One region of the Paenibacillus sp. MT86 genome, then DNA from elsewhere that is predicted to be linked to it. Evidence: predicted binding sites of a transcription regulator. Region 1 holds the regulator's gene; the other holds the start of a gene.
What was found. The regulator LexA, encoded in region 1, represses DNA repair genes until DNA is damaged. The targets are predictions, from matches to a motif close to CGAACATATGTTCG.

Region 1 (4,427 bases):
GAATTTGATGAGTCTTTGCAAACTCTTCCAATCTTTCGCCCATGGCTTTGGTATCGTAAAGATTCATCATTCGTGAGAACACCCAGTTGCCTGCTTTTCCCTTGCCTTGGATCACGACGGAACCCGAAGCCAATTTGATCTTCTCGATATCCGATACGGCCAGACGGCGTTCCCGGTTGAACTTCATGGTCGACACGGAGGCCCGCTCTATCTTCAAATAAGGCTTGCGGAGAAATATCATGAGCGCCAACAGGATATACAAGCTGACGCCAACCCAATTCAATACATCATTGCTTCCGCCGGCTGCCTGTGAAGTTGCCGTTCCGAGAAGCGCATACAAACCGGCCAATGCAACAAGCACTAACGGAAGTACATACTTACGTCCCTTAAACACGTCATGCTTATCATTAATCGCAGACCCTTGATACGAGGTCAATCCCTGCTTTTTGCGCTGTTTGTTAAGTTGCGACATATTTTTGCTGACTTTTCTTTCCCATGAACGTGACATTTGGTTCCCCCTGAACTCATAATCAAAATGTTTATAAACCATATAAACTTGGGGTAACCGTAATCGATTATCCGAATGGCCGGTACCCCAAGTATTATTATGCTATCCTTCGATCTGTTCACGGATCCTCTGAATATATATCCTTGAACGGTTATCGACTAGTGCTTTAATCGCGGGCCGCCTTTTTGTTCGTTTTCATCAACCCATTCAATCGATTCCAGCTGTTGTCTAAAGTTACTGCGAATATTGTTAAGGTATATTTCCCGAAGCTCGGCCCGTTCTTTGAGCTCCTCCTCGGTCAACCCTTCATTCTTCTTCTTTCTTGCTAATACATTGATGCGTTCTACCAAAGTATCGATGTCCATGACTTCTCCTCCAATTTCGATATCATGTATAACTTAAACATGTGAAAAAGAGCTTGTCAAGGCAACTGAGCCCTTGCAAACTCTTCTAAGAACAAATAGGAATATATGATGCGCATAAACGAATACCGTCTATGGGGAGGTAATCTATAGTTATCTATTGTAAACGCGCTATTACGCGTAAATGATTCAATCTGACAAGCAGAATATGATGTGTCATTAAACAGGAAGTAACCAGTAGTATGTGGTGATTATATGGAGTATGAATGCCAATTGGTTAGAAGCAACGTCAAATCACCAAACCGGCAATGACAGCACTTCCCCAGCCTGTATGTCCGGACCCTTCAATCCGTTCATTCTTCGTATGCTATCCAGATATACGCGTGTATCCATATCCGCAGGTTTGTGAAGGGAAGCTATTCGCCACAAGCTATCGCCATATTGAACGATCACCTGCTTCTCTCCAGTCGGCTTCTCTGTCCCACCGGCAAAAACGGAATATGCACCTGTCCAAAAGATGGCCACAATTAGCAGGGTGAACAACAGTTTATTCAAAGGGATCGAAGCTATCTTCGATTTAAAGTAAATGCCCCAAGTCTTCGATGATTGTTCTGTTACCACCGGAACGTTCTCATAAATGCTGCGGTATGTACTGTATTTCAACATGGAATCATCATCTCCCAAACAAGTGTTCTCTTATGGATTCATCTTAACACGAACACTTGTTTGATTCAATACCCAAAAGAACATTTGTTCTATTTTTATTTTAGAACTTATGTTTGTACGAACGGTAGTTCTATGTTATAATTTTCCCAAACGTTACTAAATGGGGTTGATACGGCATGTCGAAAATATCCAGCCGCCAGCTGGCGATCTTAGAGTTTATCCGCAACGAAGTTCGTAGCAAGGGTTACCCGCCTTCTGTCCGGGAAATCGGCGAGGCTGTCGGACTAGCTTCCAGTTCTACGGTCCATGGTCATCTGGACCGTTTGGAGAAGAAAGGCCTGATCCGCCGTGACCCTACGAAACCAAGAGCGATCGAGCTGCTTGGCCAAGAAGAATCCGAGAGCGCGAATCTGTTTACGCACACCATTGCCAGAGTGCCTGTCGTCGGGAAAGTCACAGCAGGCGTGCCGATTACGGCCATGGAGAACATTGAAGACTATTTCCCGCTCCCGCAGCATTACGTGGGCGACGATAAGGTGTTCATGTTGTCCGTAGTCGGCGACAGTATGATTGAAGCCGGTATTCACAGCGGTGACTACGTCATCGTTCGCCAGCAGCAAACCGCGGACAATGGTGACATTGTCGTAGCAATGACAGAAGAAGATGAAGCAACCGTGAAGACCTTCTATAAGGAGAAGGACCATGTACGATTGCAGCCGGAGAATCCTACCTATGAGCCGCTGCGCTTGAACCATGTTACGATTCTCGGGAAAGTGATCGGTCTCTTCAGGGACGTACACTAATTCCATAGAATTATGAATAAGAGGTTACCTTCCTTATATTGGAATGGTAACCTCTTTTTTAGGACATGCACTAGAACGTTCCGGTCTTACGCAACACTAGAACCAACGCATTTTGCTTAAGATCTAATTGATACATTCTTTCAGAAACATAGTCCGGCGAACCTTCGCCTCCCGGTCCCTCGGTAGACTGCAGAACAAGCTTATTCTCCTTCACCTCGGGAGCCGTACCGGGTCTATAATACGAAAAGTAGGATACCAAGGACTCATCCTGAAATCGAAGCTGCACGGCATTACCCGTTTCATGCTCTACGGCGAACGCATAGATTTGTATGCCATGACAGTCCCTATATTGCGGTGCGAGTATAAATACATCGGCATCTTGAAACGGCAGGCGAATCATATCAACCGGAGCAGATGTCGGTTGAATAAATGTAAGCCCCTCCAGCGTAGTGACTTCATTTGTAACTTGGTTAGTGCTATACTGCACGCTGTAGTTTCCGGTAAACGACCGATCCGTTTCGATACCGAAGCAGCTCGGTGCACCCAATGTCGTTATTTTTTCCTGTCCAACTGCAATAACGTTTAACCTTCCTTCATCCGTTACGCCTTGTGCCCGGATTGTCTCCTCTTTAGTAGGGGGCTTAGTCCCTGCTCTCTGTTGTTCGTCCCCGCCATAAGGCAATTGAAAGGCAATTAAAATAATCAGAAGCATGAACCCGCCAGCCAATCCAACTTGTAAGTACTTTCGACGTTTAGGTTTGCTGTCGGTGAAAATCACGGACCTATGCACGTTTTTTTTCATTTCGGACGTGAACTTTTCATTTGAAAAAGGAGCTTTTTTAGCACGGTTGTACCAGTCTGGTTTATCCTCACTCATCGTTCTTCTCCTTCATTAGTTTTTGTACTTTTTTCCTGGCCCGATGCAATCTGGATTTTACGGTGCCTATCGCAATATGAAGCAGCTTCGCAATCTCATGCATCGGCATTTCATAGTATAGGTCCAGGACCAATACTTCCCTAAGCTTGCTCGGCAAAGTCATAATCATTGCCCATATTTCATCCGCATACTGCTGGTCCCAATATTCCGCTTCTGCTGACCGACTTGACGAACTGGCGGTAAGCTTGTCTTTAAGGATGACTTTCCGAAAGAAAAAAGCCTGTTTGTACCGAAACGCCGTATGTCGCGTGATCGTTAGCAGCCACGTTTTCAGCGTCGCCTGACCGCGAAAGGTATGTATGCCGTAATAGGCCTTAATAAAGGCTTCTTGTGCAATATCGTCTGCCAAGGCATGCTGTTTGGTCAAAAAATACGCATAATTCCACACATCGTTTCCATATTCATTCATGATTTTATCCAGCGTCTGGCTGTCCATGACCGTCATCTGCTTTAAGTATTCGAGCTCCAACCGATTCACCTCATCTAATTAGAGTCATGGAAGCGAGCAAAGGTTCCTTTTTTCGCAAAATAAAAAAGAATCTCCCGTAGGTAAGGGAAGATTCTTTATGGACTAATATTAGTGCGTGACTAAACTGATTCTGTAAAAGAATTATTTATATGTACCTGTCAGGAATATAGTGTCATCTCCTGTTATATCTTTCTGAAATTTCACATTTACTTCAATTTGATTTGCATCTTCAATATCAATAACGATATGCTGTCCAATATCTTTAGGCGACAGCATAAGCTCTTTTATCTTTGTCTTGCCATTATATATCGTTACAGAGATATCATTACGGATATTAATCGGTAACAATGAAAGATCTAGTACTTTATATTTTCCTTTTGGTTCAAGAATGATCGTTTTTTCAGAATTATTAATTTCTCTCATTACGATACCAGAACCATAATCTTTTCCATTATGTTCGGTGTACTGCTTATCACTTGTGGTGAAGGAAGTACTATTAATCTTGATTCCTTCTTTGGTTATAATTGTTGTATCTGGTTTTTCTCCGATAATAATTTTTTGATTCTTGCTATCATATTCAACGACAGAGCCAAGTGCCTCGGAGATCGCTTTTACAGAGATATAATTTGAGTTGTTGTATGTAATTGTTGCAAGTTTTTTTCCTGATTGATCTTTTGGAACC
Region 2 (4,427 bases), 1.7 Mb from region 1:
GAGTTAGCGCGGGCGGAGCCATTTTTTGTTTAAAGTGTATCGGCGTGCAGGCGCAGCGCCTTCTTCTCGCGCACATAATGGCGGATGATTCGCGACATGGCCTGCACGGCGGCGGTTTGACCGACGGCCTGGTTCACGGTTCCGGTGAAATAGAGGCCCGACTCCGGGTGATGGAAGGCAAATGCCCCGGATTGGCCCCAGTGGCCGATGAGTCCGCGTCCCAGACTGAAAGGAGATAGCGGCTGTCTTGAAATGCCGATGCCATAGAAGAAGGGCCCGGGAGCAAACAGGAAGTTCCACTGCCTCTGGAGCTCCCCCAAATCACCCGGCGGAAACAAATCCCCGTTAAAAAAGGACCGCAAAAACGTCATCGTTTCCCTTGCCGTGGAGACGATCCCGCCCTCCGCACCGACTGATGCCATATACAAGGGAAGGTCCAGTCGCTTCTGCTTGTAATGGAACGGAACGGGGGACGCATCCTCCGGGTCATGATAAAAATAGGTTTGCGTCAGCTTGAGCTTGTCGAAGATGTATTCCTGGAATACGGCCTGAATGGATTCGCCCTTGATATTCTCGATGATTTGGCCAAGCAGCCGATAGTTGGTGTCGGAATATTGGGCTTTTTTCTGCTGTCCCGGTTTGAATTTAGGCGTTTTCCTTTTGGCCGCGGCCAGGACTTGGTCCAGGCTCCAAGCTCGATCCTTCCCGGCGATCAGATTCGAGAAGACGGTTTCCGAGAAATAGTCCGGGATGCCGGACGTATTGGACATCAAATGCTGAACGGTGATTTCTTCGCCGTAATCCCTGTTCTTAAACCTGTGGAGCCCGGTCATAATCTCTTCGGGCAGGTGCTTGCCAATGGGATCATGGAGCTCCAGCCGCCGCTCGGCGCGTAATTTCAAGAGTACGGCGGTCACGTACAACTTGGTCACGCTGGCAATGAAATAGCGGTCGTCAGGCTGCATATCACCTCCGCTGCCGACTATGGACAATGACCGCTCCTGGTCCTCGACGCACATCACTGTGCTAAACACATTTCTTTTATTGGCGATTTGAGTCACACATGCATCCAGAACCGATTGCTTCAGGATTGTTCCCATTACCGTTCTACCTCCCATGAATCGTAATTTTTCTTTCCTTCAGTTTAGATTCCCTTTCCCTCATGTTTCCGGGCATGCGCAGCACGTATGAACGCTTCAGCGGCTTCGTCCATCATATTCATCATCTGCTCGTCATCCACGTTCTTCGTGAACAGATCGTTTGCCACCATGACGCAGAGACCTGTCTGAAACACCTGCATGTTCAATAAAATAGATTGCAGCTCCTGATCCGAAAATCCGCCGAGCTCCGGATCCTGCCTCATCAATCCGATAACCTCGTCCAGTTGTTCCGGCGTATTCTTCATATGGGGATTGTCCTTCATCATGAGGTCCCGATAAAGCACGGGATATTCCTTGGCAAAGCGGAGACTTGCCATGCCGATATCCCGGAACGGCTGTCCGGATTGCTGCTCCATGATCATTCCTCTGGCCACATGGAAGGCTCTTTCGACGACCTGCTGAAGCAGTTCCTGGACGTCGTTGAAATTGACATAGATCGGCGCGATGGAGCTGCCGAGACGTTCGGCTACTTTTCGGATCGTAATGGACTCGATGCCATCCGTTTTGGCAATGTCGAATGCGGCTAGCACGATATCTTGTTTGGTAAACTTCGTTTTTGGTGCCATGATGTCTACAGCTCCTTAGGTTATACATATGTAGAACGATCAATATATATCACTTGATATATATTGATTATAATGAGTAATTGGACCGATTTCAATCCGATTCTCATGAAGCGTTCATGGAAGCATGATTTGTAAATCCAGTAAAACCCACTTATAATAAGAACATACGTTTGTTAAAATAAAGAATAATGACATAGAGCATGCCAGGTACAGGGAGGAGGAAGCGGAATGGCTCGTACGCAATATGAACGCATAACCACCAAGCAAACATTAAACCGAGTGAAGGAAGAGCGGATGCCCTTCGATTGGTCCATCAATCCGTATCGAGGTTGCGGACATGGCTGCAGCTTTTGCTACGCCCGCGCATTTCAATCGTTTATCGGGATGGGAGCGGAAGACGAGTTCCAGCACCATATTTTTATGAAGTCGAATGCGGCGGAAGCGTTGGAGAAGCAGCTGTCGGGCGCGGCGAGGAAGTTTAACTATGACATTGAAGCGATGCGGAGATCGATCGGACAGGTGACGATCGGAACGGCAACCGACCCGTACCAGCCGATCGAGGGCAAGGAGACCCTTACGCGGGAATGTCTGAAGCTGCTCGCTAAATACCGCATTTCTACCAGCATTACGACGCGTTCTCCGCTCGTATTGAGGGATTTGGATATCTTGACCCGGATGGAGAACGTGTCCGTCAACATGAGTCTCAACACGCTGAGCGGGGACGTCATCCGGAAGCTGGAGCCGGCATCGCCTCATCCGGAGGCCAGGCTTGATGCGATTCACAGATTATCGGCTGCTGGCATTAGAACAGGCTTGTTTGTGGCGCCTGTGCTGCCCTTTTTGACGGACGAGGAGCCGGAACTGAAGGAGCTCTTGTCCCAGGCAAAGGAAAGAGGCGTTTCCTTTGCGATGATCTCCTTGCTGAGACTGTCGCGCGACGTGAAGAAATGGTACCTCGAAACGCTGAAACACCACTTCCCCGAGGTGGTTCAATCCTACCGCGAGTTATATGGGCAAGGCGCTTATGCGGAAGAGCATTACGTTCGTTCCTTCAAGTCGATGGCGTCCAGGCTGTTGAACGAATATGGGCTGAGCGGATTGACCATGGGGGCACCTGCTGCCGTCAACCGGTCCGGACCGGTTGCAGCCTCGGAGAACGATACATCGGATGAAGGGGCCAACGATCACCCTGCGAGGGAATGGGCTGCTCCTGTACGTCCAAGGAAGCTTCCTCAACCGGCGGCCCCGGTTTCCGGAGAGGAGCTTACACCCGATGTTGAGCAGCTATCCTTTCCTTTTTGACGCTGCCTTACCCTTTGGCAACAGATGCCGGATGACATTCTCGATCGGTTGGGGCGGCAGGGTCTGCAGCAGGTCGCCCTTTTCCCTCAGCCGTTCTTCGATGTTCAGCAGGTGAAACTCCGTGGGAGAAACGTCCTGGCGGACTTCGTCCCACGTGAGCGGCGTGGAGACGGTCCCGAGCCGCCGGGCCCGCGGGGTATAAGGAGCGGCGAGCGTCCTTCCGCTGTAGTGCTGAAGATAATCGAAGTAGATTTTATCGCCGCGGTTCTTCTTCAGCCGCTCGATGGTGAACAGCTTCGGGAACTTCTCCGTCACGTATTGGCCCACGAATTGGCCAACCGTTCGAAGTTCATCGAACGTTACGCCTTCCGGAATCGGAACGATGATCTGCACTCCGGTCGCTCCCGAGGTTTTCGGGACGGAGGACAGGCCCAGGGAGCTCAGCACGTCCCCTACAATGGCCGTCGCCTCCATAATCCGGGGCTCCTCCGGGAGCGTGGGATCCAAATCGATCATCCATTCGCAGGGCAGATGGCTGCCTGCCAGATGCAGGGAAGGGTGAAACTCAAGCGCAGCCAGATTCCCCAGCCAGAGCAGCTCCGGCAGCCCGTTGAGCAGCACGTAGTTAATATTTTCGTGCACATAAGTCTGAACAAAGGGCGGCAGCGGCTCGGGTGCGTTTTTCTGGTAGAAGGATTCGCCTTGGGCTCCGTGCGGATACCGGATGGTCGTGAGCAGCCTGCCCCGGCAGTACCGGAGCAAGAAAGGCGAGATGGCCGCAAGCTTTTGCAAATACATTGCCTTGGTAATGCCGACCTCCGGCCACAGCGGTTTGTCGGGATTCGTAATTTGAATCTCTTGCCCCTCGATCGTCAGGGTGCCTTTAACGGTACGAGCCATATGGTTTACACCCCCTCAATCGATACGAGTTTGGGATGGCGCATCATGCCATCCTGGCTCCACTCGAGAAATGTGACCTGGACTGATAAAGGCTGGTTAAGCCAGGCCAGCTGTTCTTTCTTCAGGTCGGTATGGAGCGTTCTCCATATCGCGTCAGCACGATGGCTTTCGGCATATTGCAGCAGTTTCTTCTTCGTTTGCTCATTGAGCCCCAGGGAAGCCCGGCCGATGTAGTTCCCATCGTCGTCTGCGATGACGAGGCTGGCTACGCGACCTTCCCTGATGATCATGGCGACGGCGGAAGCAGCCATGTTCACGGCAATTTTCTTTTTGTACCAATCCCGATGCTTTTTGCCCTCACGGTATGGCGAGGAGAGGCGCTTCATGACAATGCCCTCCCAACCGCGCTGTTCCGCCCAGTCCCATAACGGTTCGCCTTCAAGAAACAGATCGGCGGTCAGCAGGCCCGGAATGTCGGAAACCGTCTCCTTGAGACGAT

Region 2: the regulator LexA is predicted to act here: its motif matches at 1,886-1,899, upstream of AC3RCL_RS26575 (SPL family radical SAM protein).

What each region holds. Positions count from the first base shown of each region.
Region 1 is NZ_CM179499.1:4,193,445-4,197,871, forward strand. Features, by position in the region: gene AC3RCL_RS18540 (hypothetical protein) at 1-508, opposite strand, end outside; gene AC3RCL_RS18545 (DUF896 domain-containing protein) at 667-873, opposite strand; gene AC3RCL_RS18550 (LysM peptidoglycan-binding domain-containing protein) at 1,165-1,536, opposite strand; gene lexA (transcriptional repressor LexA) at 1,713-2,339, shown strand; gene AC3RCL_RS18560 (hypothetical protein) at 2,410-3,216, opposite strand; gene AC3RCL_RS18565 (RNA polymerase sigma factor) at 3,209-3,745, opposite strand; gene AC3RCL_RS18570 (stalk domain-containing protein) at 3,887-4,427, opposite strand, start outside.
Region 2 is NZ_CM179499.1:5,856,018-5,860,444, reverse strand. Features, by position in the region: gene AC3RCL_RS26585 (serine hydrolase domain-containing protein) at 30-1,100, opposite strand; gene AC3RCL_RS26580 (TetR/AcrR family transcriptional regulator) at 1,145-1,726, opposite strand; gene AC3RCL_RS26575 (SPL family radical SAM protein) at 1,955-3,028, shown strand; gene ligD (non-homologous end-joining DNA ligase) at 3,011-3,928, opposite strand; gene AC3RCL_RS26565 (ATP-dependent DNA ligase) at 3,934-4,427, opposite strand, start outside.